Regions from separate parts of the Devosia sp. LjRoot3 genome, predicted to be linked through region 3. Evidence: predicted binding sites of a transcription regulator. Region 3 holds the regulator's gene; each other region holds the start of a gene.
The links. Region 3 encodes LexA, which represses DNA repair genes until DNA is damaged. Its sites were predicted from a motif close to TGTTCNNNNTGTGTTCNG; they were not measured.

Region 1: recA (recombinase RecA) is a predicted target of LexA. The motif match lies at 835-852, and genes of this name have one in related genera.
Region 2: ACSQ2A_RS17115 (helicase-related protein) is a predicted target of LexA. The motif match lies at 878-895, and genes of this name have one in related genera.
Region 4: ssb (single-stranded DNA-binding protein) is a predicted target of LexA. The motif match lies at 1,265-1,282, and genes of this name have one in related genera.

What each region holds. Positions count from the first base shown of each region.
Region 1 is NZ_CAXUPK020000005.1:171,090-173,290, forward strand. Features, by position in the region: gene araD1 (AraD1 family protein) at 1-683, opposite strand, end outside; gene recA (recombinase RecA) at 962-2,038, shown strand; gene ACSQ2A_RS18135 (endonuclease domain-containing protein) at 2,172-2,201, shown strand, end outside.
Region 2 is NZ_CAXUPK020000004.1:501,607-503,807, reverse strand. Features, by position in the region: gene ACSQ2A_RS17115 (helicase-related protein) at 1-775, opposite strand, end outside; gene ACSQ2A_RS17110 (DUF3108 domain-containing protein) at 1,618-2,201, opposite strand, start outside.
Region 3 is NZ_CAXUPK020000001.1:1,353,062-1,355,262, forward strand. Features, by position in the region: gene ACSQ2A_RS06565 (diguanylate cyclase) at 1-95, opposite strand, end outside; gene ACSQ2A_RS06570 (YybH family protein) at 342-716, opposite strand; gene lexA (transcriptional repressor LexA) at 722-1,429, opposite strand; gene ACSQ2A_RS06580 (HIT family protein) at 1,526-1,942, opposite strand; gene ACSQ2A_RS06585 (hypothetical protein) at 1,955-2,201, opposite strand, start outside.
Region 4 is NZ_CAXUPK020000005.1:303,960-306,160, reverse strand. Features, by position in the region: gene dtd (D-aminoacyl-tRNA deacylase) at 1-137, shown strand, start outside; gene ACSQ2A_RS18840 (YbaN family protein) at 134-553, shown strand; gene ssb (single-stranded DNA-binding protein) at 595-1,107, opposite strand; gene ACSQ2A_RS18830 (acetyl-CoA hydrolase/transferase family protein) at 1,380-2,201, shown strand, end outside.

The DNA of each region.
Region 1 (2,201 bases), on a different contig from region 3:
TGGTTCGGCAGATCGCCCACCCGCAGTTCCGGCCCGAAAGAGCAGGCGCGCAGCTTGGAATGGGCCAGGTACAAATAGTTGATCCGCTCGGTCACATGGTCCGAAAATTCATTGGCCAGCGCAAAGCCCAGGCGGCGCGGCTGTCCATTGGCGTCGATCAGGTAAATGCCCGCGATTTCCGGCTCTTCGCCCGCGTCGAGCGCAAAGGACGGGGAAGGGATGGCATGACCCGGATTGGCGACGATGTGTCCGTTGCCCTTGTAGAACCACTCGGGCTGCACGCCCTTTTCGCCGTTCTTCGGCTTGCCGTTCTCAAGGCCCATACGGAACATTTTCATGCTGTCGGTCAGTTCGCCCGCCGGCTTCTCGCCATTGGCCTTGTGCATGGCGTCGCGCGTCGCGGCCGAACCGAGATGCGTGAGGCCCGTGCCAGTCACGTGCAAGTGCGTCGGATCGGGATGGTCGATCGGGGACAGAAGCCGGCCCTCGGCCAGCAACGCTGCCTTGTCGACGACCGCGCCAAGCCCGCGCGCGGCAACCGCGGCAGCGAGGCCACCACTGGCCAGCGCAGCCTGCGCAAGCTCATAGACGCTGGCCGCGCCCTGCACCTGGCGGGTTTCCCCGTTCTGCGTCACGGCGACGGCGCGCGCGCCATTGGCGTCGAAATACTGGATGAGGTGCATGACTTTCCTTGCCTCCTGGGGCCTTCTCAGCGGCTTGGCGGCATAAAACGCAACCGGCCACACCCTGTCCAGTCAAAAATCATACTTTTGGAAATCACCTCACCACCGAGCGGGGAATCAGCTTAGGAGGGCATCCAATGACGCTATAGAATGTTCTCTTTTTGTCCCTTGACAATAGTGAAACGAAATGAGAACAAAATAAGCACAATGAATGGACATTGATCTCTCGAACCGGCGCGTTGCGTGACCCTCGAGAGCGTGAAATAAGGAGAGAGATGATGGCTGCTAACTCGCCGCTTCGCGTTGTTGAGGGTGGATCGATGGATAAGGACAAGGCTCTTGCTGCGGCGCTGAGCCAGATCGAACGGAATTTCGGCAAGGGCTCGATCATGCGCCTTGGCGAAGCATCTTCGATCGAGGTGGAATCGATTTCAACGGGTTCGCTCGGCCTCGATATTGCGCTTGGCATTGGCGGCCTGCCCAAGGGGCGCATCGTCGAGATTTTCGGGCCGGAAAGCTCGGGCAAGACCACTCTGGCGCTGCATGTCATTGCCGAAGCCCAGAAGGCCGGCGGCATCTGCGCCTTTGTTGACGCGGAACACGCGCTCGACCCGATCTATGCCCGCAAGCTCGGCGTCAATGTCGACGACCTGCTCATTTCCCAACCGGACGCTGGTGAACAGGCTCTCGAAATCACCGATACGCTGGTTCGTTCCGGCGCCATCGACGTTCTCGTCGTCGACTCGGTTGCTGCGCTCACCCCGCGCGCCGAACTCGAAGGCGAAATGGGCGATGCTCTGCCCGGTCTTCAGGCCCGCCTGATGAGCCAGGCCATGCGCAAGCTGACCTCCTCGATTTCCAAGTCGAAGTGCCTCGTCATCTTCATCAATCAGATCCGAATGAAGATCGGCGTGATGTACGGTTCGCCGGAAACCACCACGGGCGGCAATGCGCTGAAATTCTACGCCTCGGTTCGTCTCGACATCCGCCGCATCGGCGCGCTCAAGGATCGCGAAGAGATCGTGGGCAACCAGACCCGCGTAAAGGTGGTCAAGAACAAGCTTGCCCCGCCGTTCCGCCAGGTCGAATTCGACATCATGTATGGCGAAGGCATTTCCAAGACCGGCGAATTGCTCGATCTCGGTGTAAAATCTGGCATCGTTGACAAGTCCGGCGCCTGGTTCTCCTGGGATAGCCAGCGCCTCGGCCAGGGCCGCGAAAACGCCCGTCAGTTCCTCAAGGATAATCCTGAGATCGCCGCCACCATCGAGCAGGGCGTTCGTGAAAGCTCAGGCCTCCTCGGCGAAGTCCTCCTGGTCGCCGGCGGCGACGACGATGCAGGCAGCGACGAATAAGCCTCTCTCGATCCCATGCAATCTCCCGACCCTCGCCAAAAGCGGGGGTCTTTTTCTAGGTTAGGTTGTTCGCTGAAAGTTCGTCTAGCGCCTCCCTCCCCCTTGTGGGGAGGGAATGAGGGTGGGGGTGCCGGTGACCATCGAACGCTCGCGTCAGCTTCGG
Region 2 (2,201 bases), on a different contig from region 3:
GGCCGATCTCGGCGGGGGTCAGTGGCCGGCTCTGGTGACCATCAAATTTGGTGTCGTCGGCAAAGGCGACGTGATGAATATCGAGATTGAGCCCCATGCCGATGGCATCGGTGGCAACGAGAAAATCGACATCGCCATTCTGGTAGAGTTCGACCTGCGCATTGCGGGTGCGGGGCGAAAGCGCGCCCATGACCACGGCCGCCCCGCCGCGCTCGCGCCGGATCAGTTCGGCAATGGCGTAAACCTGCCGGGCCGAGAAGGCGACGATGGCACTGCGACTCGGCTGCCGCGAAATCTTCTTCGAGCCGGCATAGGTGAGCTGGGAAAAGCGCGGCCGCTCGATGATCTCGGCATGGGGCAAAAGTTTGCGGATGACATTGGCCATCGTGCCCGAGCCGAGCAGCAGGGTTTCGTGAAAACCGCGGGCTTTCAGAATGCGATCAGTAAACACATGCCCGCGGTCGAAATCGGTCGCGGTCTGGATCTCGTCGACCGCCACGCAATCGACATGGATATCCATGGGCATGGCTTCCACCGTCGCCACCCAATAACGCGGCTTTGGCGGCACGATGCGCTCTTCGCCCGTCACCAGCGCCACGGCCTGCTCGCCGACGCGCTCGACGACGCGCGCATAGACTTCGCGCGCCAAAAGCCGAAGCGGCAGGCCAATCATCCCCGTAGGATGGGCCAGCATGCGCTCGATGGCGTAATGGGTCTTGCCGGTATTGGTCGGCCCCAAAATGGCCTTGACCGACTGGGAGGAGAAAGAAGTCATCGCCCCTCTATTTAGGGTGCCGAGCCTGCCATGGCGAGGGGCGAGAACATTTGTCCCATGAAAGCACGCCTTTTTGTGACACTGCCCGCTCCTCTTAAGATTTGGAACGGAAAAAGAACGAACAGGGACAGAATCGGTTGCGACTCATGAATCCCGGTTTGTTCTCATCCACATGTCGTGGGTGCGAGCTCGCTCAACACACAAGACGACTGAAGGCTTTGCGAGACCGGCCAGTTTTGGTCTGTTCTCCCGTTCACATTGCTTACCAAGCCGCTAATTTCTTGAAGAATCAGCTCTTTTTGAAGGAGTGCCTAACGCGGAGTGGCGCAAGATTTCCGCCGCATTAATTTCTTGCTGCCCGGTTTGGCGGGGTTTGGCGATGCAAAATTATCAATTCTCTCGTTGACGTGCCGGACTGGTACGAAGGCTCGGCGAAAAAACTGCGATTTTGCTGAGACAGACAGCCCAGCACCAGAGAATACCGCTTTGAAACAGTTTTGGTGACCTGGGGACCGCCGGATTAACCTCTGGCCCAAAACCGGAACGAACAGGGTGGGAATCACGACCGCCCCCTAAATCCTGCTTTGTTCTCCACGATAGATAGGCATCCCGACCCCACGCCCGCACTAGGCGGTCGCGGATCGTCCCAAATCGGCTGAAAACGCATTCACAAGCATAAACAAGGGCTTAAAAACCACGTCCAACGCGGCTTTCCTGCCGACCTGTTACCGAAACAAAAAAGGACGCCGCAGCGCCCTTAATTTCGAAATCCCGGAAATCCGGGACATAAAAATGCAAAGTTGAGAAAAAAGCCTTTGACCGTATCGGCTTGGGACAGCGGGTCAGAACTCGGCTTTGGTCAGCACCATGGAGAGATCGCCCATGGAAGTGCCAAGAAGCACGCGATAGGGAATGAAGTAGCCACTGTCGCCCAGCGGCATATACCAGACGAGGATGCGGCTCTCGTCGGCGAGGTAATTGGTGATCTCGTTGTTTTCGTAGTGACCGGAAATCGGCTCGTAAGCAATCGAGCAGAGAACAACCGGCCCCTGATAGCCGGTGCGCGGCGAGGTGGCGTTGTCGTCGCTGACAAAGCTCATATCGAGGTTGAAGCGCTCGACGCCGGTGAAGATGCGCATGCGGCGATCGCACAGGCCCTTGTCGAGCGCATTGCCCTTGAGGACGAATGCCGAGACGAAGTCGCCCACCCCTGCGAGATGGCTGCGCTCGATCGGTATGCGGTCGTAATCGCTGACCGGCGGCTCGACCTTGAAGGATGAGACATTCTGGCCGGCATAGCCGACGTCGACGGTAAAACGCTCGCCATTGGCCCTGGTTTCGAGCGCAAAGCTTTCCGAACGGAGCGTCCCGCCTGATGATCTGCCCTTGGCGGTGACATTGGCCGTGCCGCTGGCCACCACCGCTC
Region 3 (2,201 bases):
GCGTAGTGCGTTGCAATGATGAACGAGCCGCCCGACAACAAGGTCAGGCCTACGGTCAAGGCATATGCCCAATTGGTAATCGTGCTAATGCGCATCGCGGTCCTCGTTCCAATTAGGGGGCCTAGATTCAGGCTAGAGGATGCGCGATGGCGCTAAAAATCGGCTTAAACTTTGCCATTTTTGTTCGGGTCGCGATGCCGCAGGCTGGGTGGCGCAGCGACGGAAGGTATGGATGCGCGGAGAGACTGGTCCCGGTTGAGACACGCCTTGAGGGCGAAAGCTTCGCCGTCGCCGCGGCAACGCCCTCGTTTATGGAGCACGAGTGCCAGAAGCGGCTCCAGTTACTTCGGAAAAGCGCTCAGGTGTTCGTGCACAATGCGCCAGCCATTCTCGCTTTTGGCAAGAACCGTCGTGCCGCGACCTTTGCCTTCGGCGCGTTGACCGTCGATCGTAGCGTGCCAATGAAAGCGGTATGTACAGCTGGCGGCTTCCGCGCTTCTGGCGATCCAGACGAGGTCTTCCAGCCAATAGGTTTCGTTGGCGAGACGTCGCCAAGTACGCTCGAAGGCTTCGCGCACCGCCTCGTGGCCCTGGTAGGTGCCAGAACTGAACCAGAAGCTGGCTTTGGGGTCGATCAGGGGGATCAGCAGCGCAAAATCGTGCCGGTTGATCAGGTCGGCATAAGCCGCCATCACCGCTTCAGGTGTGGCGGCCACGCTAATCAATATTTCCGCAGGAGCCCAACGAGCCGGCCCTGCACCTTGACGCGGTCGGGCGGGAAGATGCGGGTTTCATAGGCAGGATTGGCAGCTTCAAGCGCCACGGTATTGCCCTTGCGGCGCAGGCGCTTAAGGGTAGCCTCCTCGTCATCGACGAGAGCGACGATGATCTCGCCGGTCGAGGCTGTGTCTTGCTTCTTTATGAGCACCGTGTCGCCGTCAAAAATGCCGGCTTCGATCATCGAGTCGCCGCGCACTTCGAGCGCATAGTGTTCGCCAGCGCCGAGCATTTCCGGGGGAACGGCGATGGTGTGGGAATGGCTCTGGATCGCCTCGATCGGCGTACCGGCGGCGATGCGGCCCATGACGGGGATCGAGATCGGGCGGGCATAGTCGTCGGTGCTGCGCGCGGGGGGCGAGGCGACCTTGCCCAGATTGCCCTCGATCACGGATGGCTCGAAGCGGGACTTGCGGCCGCCAAGCGAGGGGTTCATCGAATCGGGGAGCTTTACCACTTCCAGCGCGCGGGCCCGGTTGGGCAGGCGGCGGATGAAGCCGCGCTCTTCAAGCGCGGTGATCAGCCGGTGAATGCCGGATTTGGAGGCGAGATCGAGCGCGTCCTTCATTTCATCGAAGGACGGCGGAATGCCGCTTTCCTTCATGCGTTCATGAATGAACATGAGAAGTTCGTGTTGTTTGCGCGTCAGCATTGCCCGGCGACCCCAGAATCGGAACATAGACGGAACGACTATATGTGTTCCACCTATGTTCCGCAAGAGTCTTGGGGTTTTGGTGTTTTCCGGGCGCTAGAGCGCTGCCGCAATGTCCTTGGCCAACTGGGCCAGTTCGCCATCGTCGGCGCGGCCGGTGGCGTGGGCGCCAAGGGCAATGCCCTCATAGGCGGGAATGATGTGAAAATGCAGGTGGAAGACGGTCTGGCCGGCCGGGGCTTCGTTGAACTGGGCCAGACGCAGGCCGTCGGCCTTGGTGGCGGTCTGGACAGCCTTGGCGACGCGCTGCACCAGCGGGATGACTTCCGCGAGAGCCGCAGGATCGGCATCGAGAAGGTTACGCGAAGCGGCCCTGGGAATGACCAGCGTGTGGCCCCTCGACTGGGGGAAGATGTCCATCATCACCAACGCAGTCTCGTCTTCATAGACCTTGTGACAAGGCAGTTCGCCCTTGAGGATTTTGGCGAAGATATTGGTCGGATCGTAGCTCATTGGCCCCTCGGATTATTCGGCTGCGGCCAGCGTTTCGTCGCCGGCATTGTTGGCGTAGCGGAAGCGGAAGAAATTGAGGACGGCAAGGCCCGTCAATGTCACCGGAACATACTTGATACCGCGTGTGATGAAAAACAGCGCGATGTTGACGGCCGTTTCCGCTGACATCGCGCCCTTGCCCATGGCGGAGGTGAAGGACGAGGGGACGATGTGGCGGTAAATGAGATCGTCGGAACGATAATAGTGGCGAGCGCGGGCC
Region 4 (2,201 bases), on a different contig from region 3:
GCGATCTCTACGAAAAATTCTCCGCCACCCTCACCGCATCCGGCATCCCCGTTGCAAACGGCATTTTCGGTGCCGACATGAAGGTTGCGCTCGTCAATGACGGGCCGGTCACCATCTGGCTGGATACCGACCAATGACTGAGCCGCAATCGCCCCTCGCCCGCAACCGGCTGATGCGCGCCCTTTATCTGGTCCTCGGCTTCATCCTGCTGATCACCGGCATCATCGGCATCTTCGTGCCCCTGATGCCGACGACGATCTTCCTCATCCTCGCCGCCTGGTGTTTTTCCAAGTCGTCGCAGCGCCTCGAAAACTGGCTGCTCGGCCACGCAACGCTCGGTCCCACCATCGTCAACTGGCGCGAATATGGTGTCATTCCTCCGCGCGCCAAGCTCATGGCCTGCACCGGCATGGCCGTCGGCTTTTTGATCTTTCTTTTTGCCGCCCACCCCGCCTGGTGGCTCTTCCTGCTTGTTGCCGCCATCATCGCTGGCTGCGCCTGGTACGTCCTCTCGCGGCCCTCCGCACCCCGCGGCAGCGAAGACCCCGCCTGAAACGAAAAGGGCCGCCGAAGCGACCCTTTGAGTAAGCAATCTCAGAACGGAATGTCGTCGTCGAGCCCGCCGGATTCAAACGCCGGCGCATTGGACGAGGGACGACGTCCGCCACCCCCGCCAGCATTGTTGCTGACGCCACGGAAGCCGCCATCGTCATTGCCGCGGAAACCGCCGCCAGCGCTGTCACCGGCGCCTTCGCCACGACCATCCAGCAACACCATCGATGCATTAAAGCCCTGGAGCACGATTTCGGTCGAGTACTTGTCAGCGCCCGACTGGTCCTGCCACTTGCGGGTCTGCAGCTGGCCTTCGAGATAGACCTTGCTGCCCTTGCGCAGATACTGCTCGGCAACCTTGGCCAGACCTTCCGAGAAGATCACCACACGGTGCCATTCGGTCTTTTCGCGCTGCTCGCCGGTATTGCGATCGCGCCAGCGTTCCGATGTCGCCACCGACAGGTTCACCACCTTGCCCCCGCTGGGCAGGTTGCGCACTTCGGGCTCGTTGCCCAGATTGCCAACCAGAATGACCTTGTTCACACTGCCTGCCATGGCGCTTGTCCTTTAAAAAATTCAGTCCCGGTCTGTTGCGGTCGCGGGACGCTCTCTCATGTGTGGCCGAAGCTTAGCCGCCCGTAACACGGCGCCCCTCCACGGTGACGCGCACCATAGACCGTTCCCCCGTGTGACGCACCCAAAACGGCGCTTATGTTCTCTTTATGTTCCAGTTATCCACTTGTCAACAATCCTTGGCTTGACCCCGATCAAAGCGCGGGCTCTCCCTATGCGCCAAAACCGCCCGGTATTCTGAAGCGAGTCCCGTCATGTCCGCCGATCTCTCCGCCCGCATCCGCCATCCCGGCCTCCTCGACCGCATCACCACGCCTGAAGCCGCCGCGGCGCTCATAAAGGACGGCATGGTCATCGGCATGAGCGGCTTCACCAAGGCCGGCGACGCCAAGGCGGTTCCCGTGGCCATGGCCGAGCGCGCCAGCACCGATCCGTTCCAGATCACCCTCATCACCGGCGCCTCCCTCGGCCACGATATCGATCGCATGCTCACCGAGGCAAAAGTCCTCGCCCGCCGCATGCCCTTCCAGGCCGATCCGACCCTGCGCAAGGCGATCAACCGCGGCGAGGTCATGTTCATCGACCAGCACCTGAGCGAAACGGTGGAACACCTTCGCTCGCGCCAGCTCGGCCCCATCGACTACGCCATCGTCGAAGCCGCCGCGATCACCGAGGATGGCGGCCTCGTCCCTACGACCTCGATCGGCAATTCGGCGAGCTTCGCCATCCTCGCCGAAAAGGTCATCGTCGAGATCAACCTCTCCCAGCCCCTCGGCCTTGATGGCCTCCACGACATCTACATCCCGAGCAAGCGCCCCACCCGCGCGCCCATCCCGCTCATGGCTTGCGACAGCCGCGTTGGCACGCCCTATGTGCAGATCCCGCCCGAAAAGATCGCCGCCATCGTCATCACCAACGAGATCGACAGCGCCTCCTCGGTGCAGCCCTCCGATCCCGAAACCAGCGCCATCGCCCACCACCTCATCGCCTTCTTCGAAAACGAGGTGAAGCGCGGCCGCCTCGATCTGACCCTCCAACCCCTCCAGGCCGGCATCGGCACCATCGCCAATTCGGTC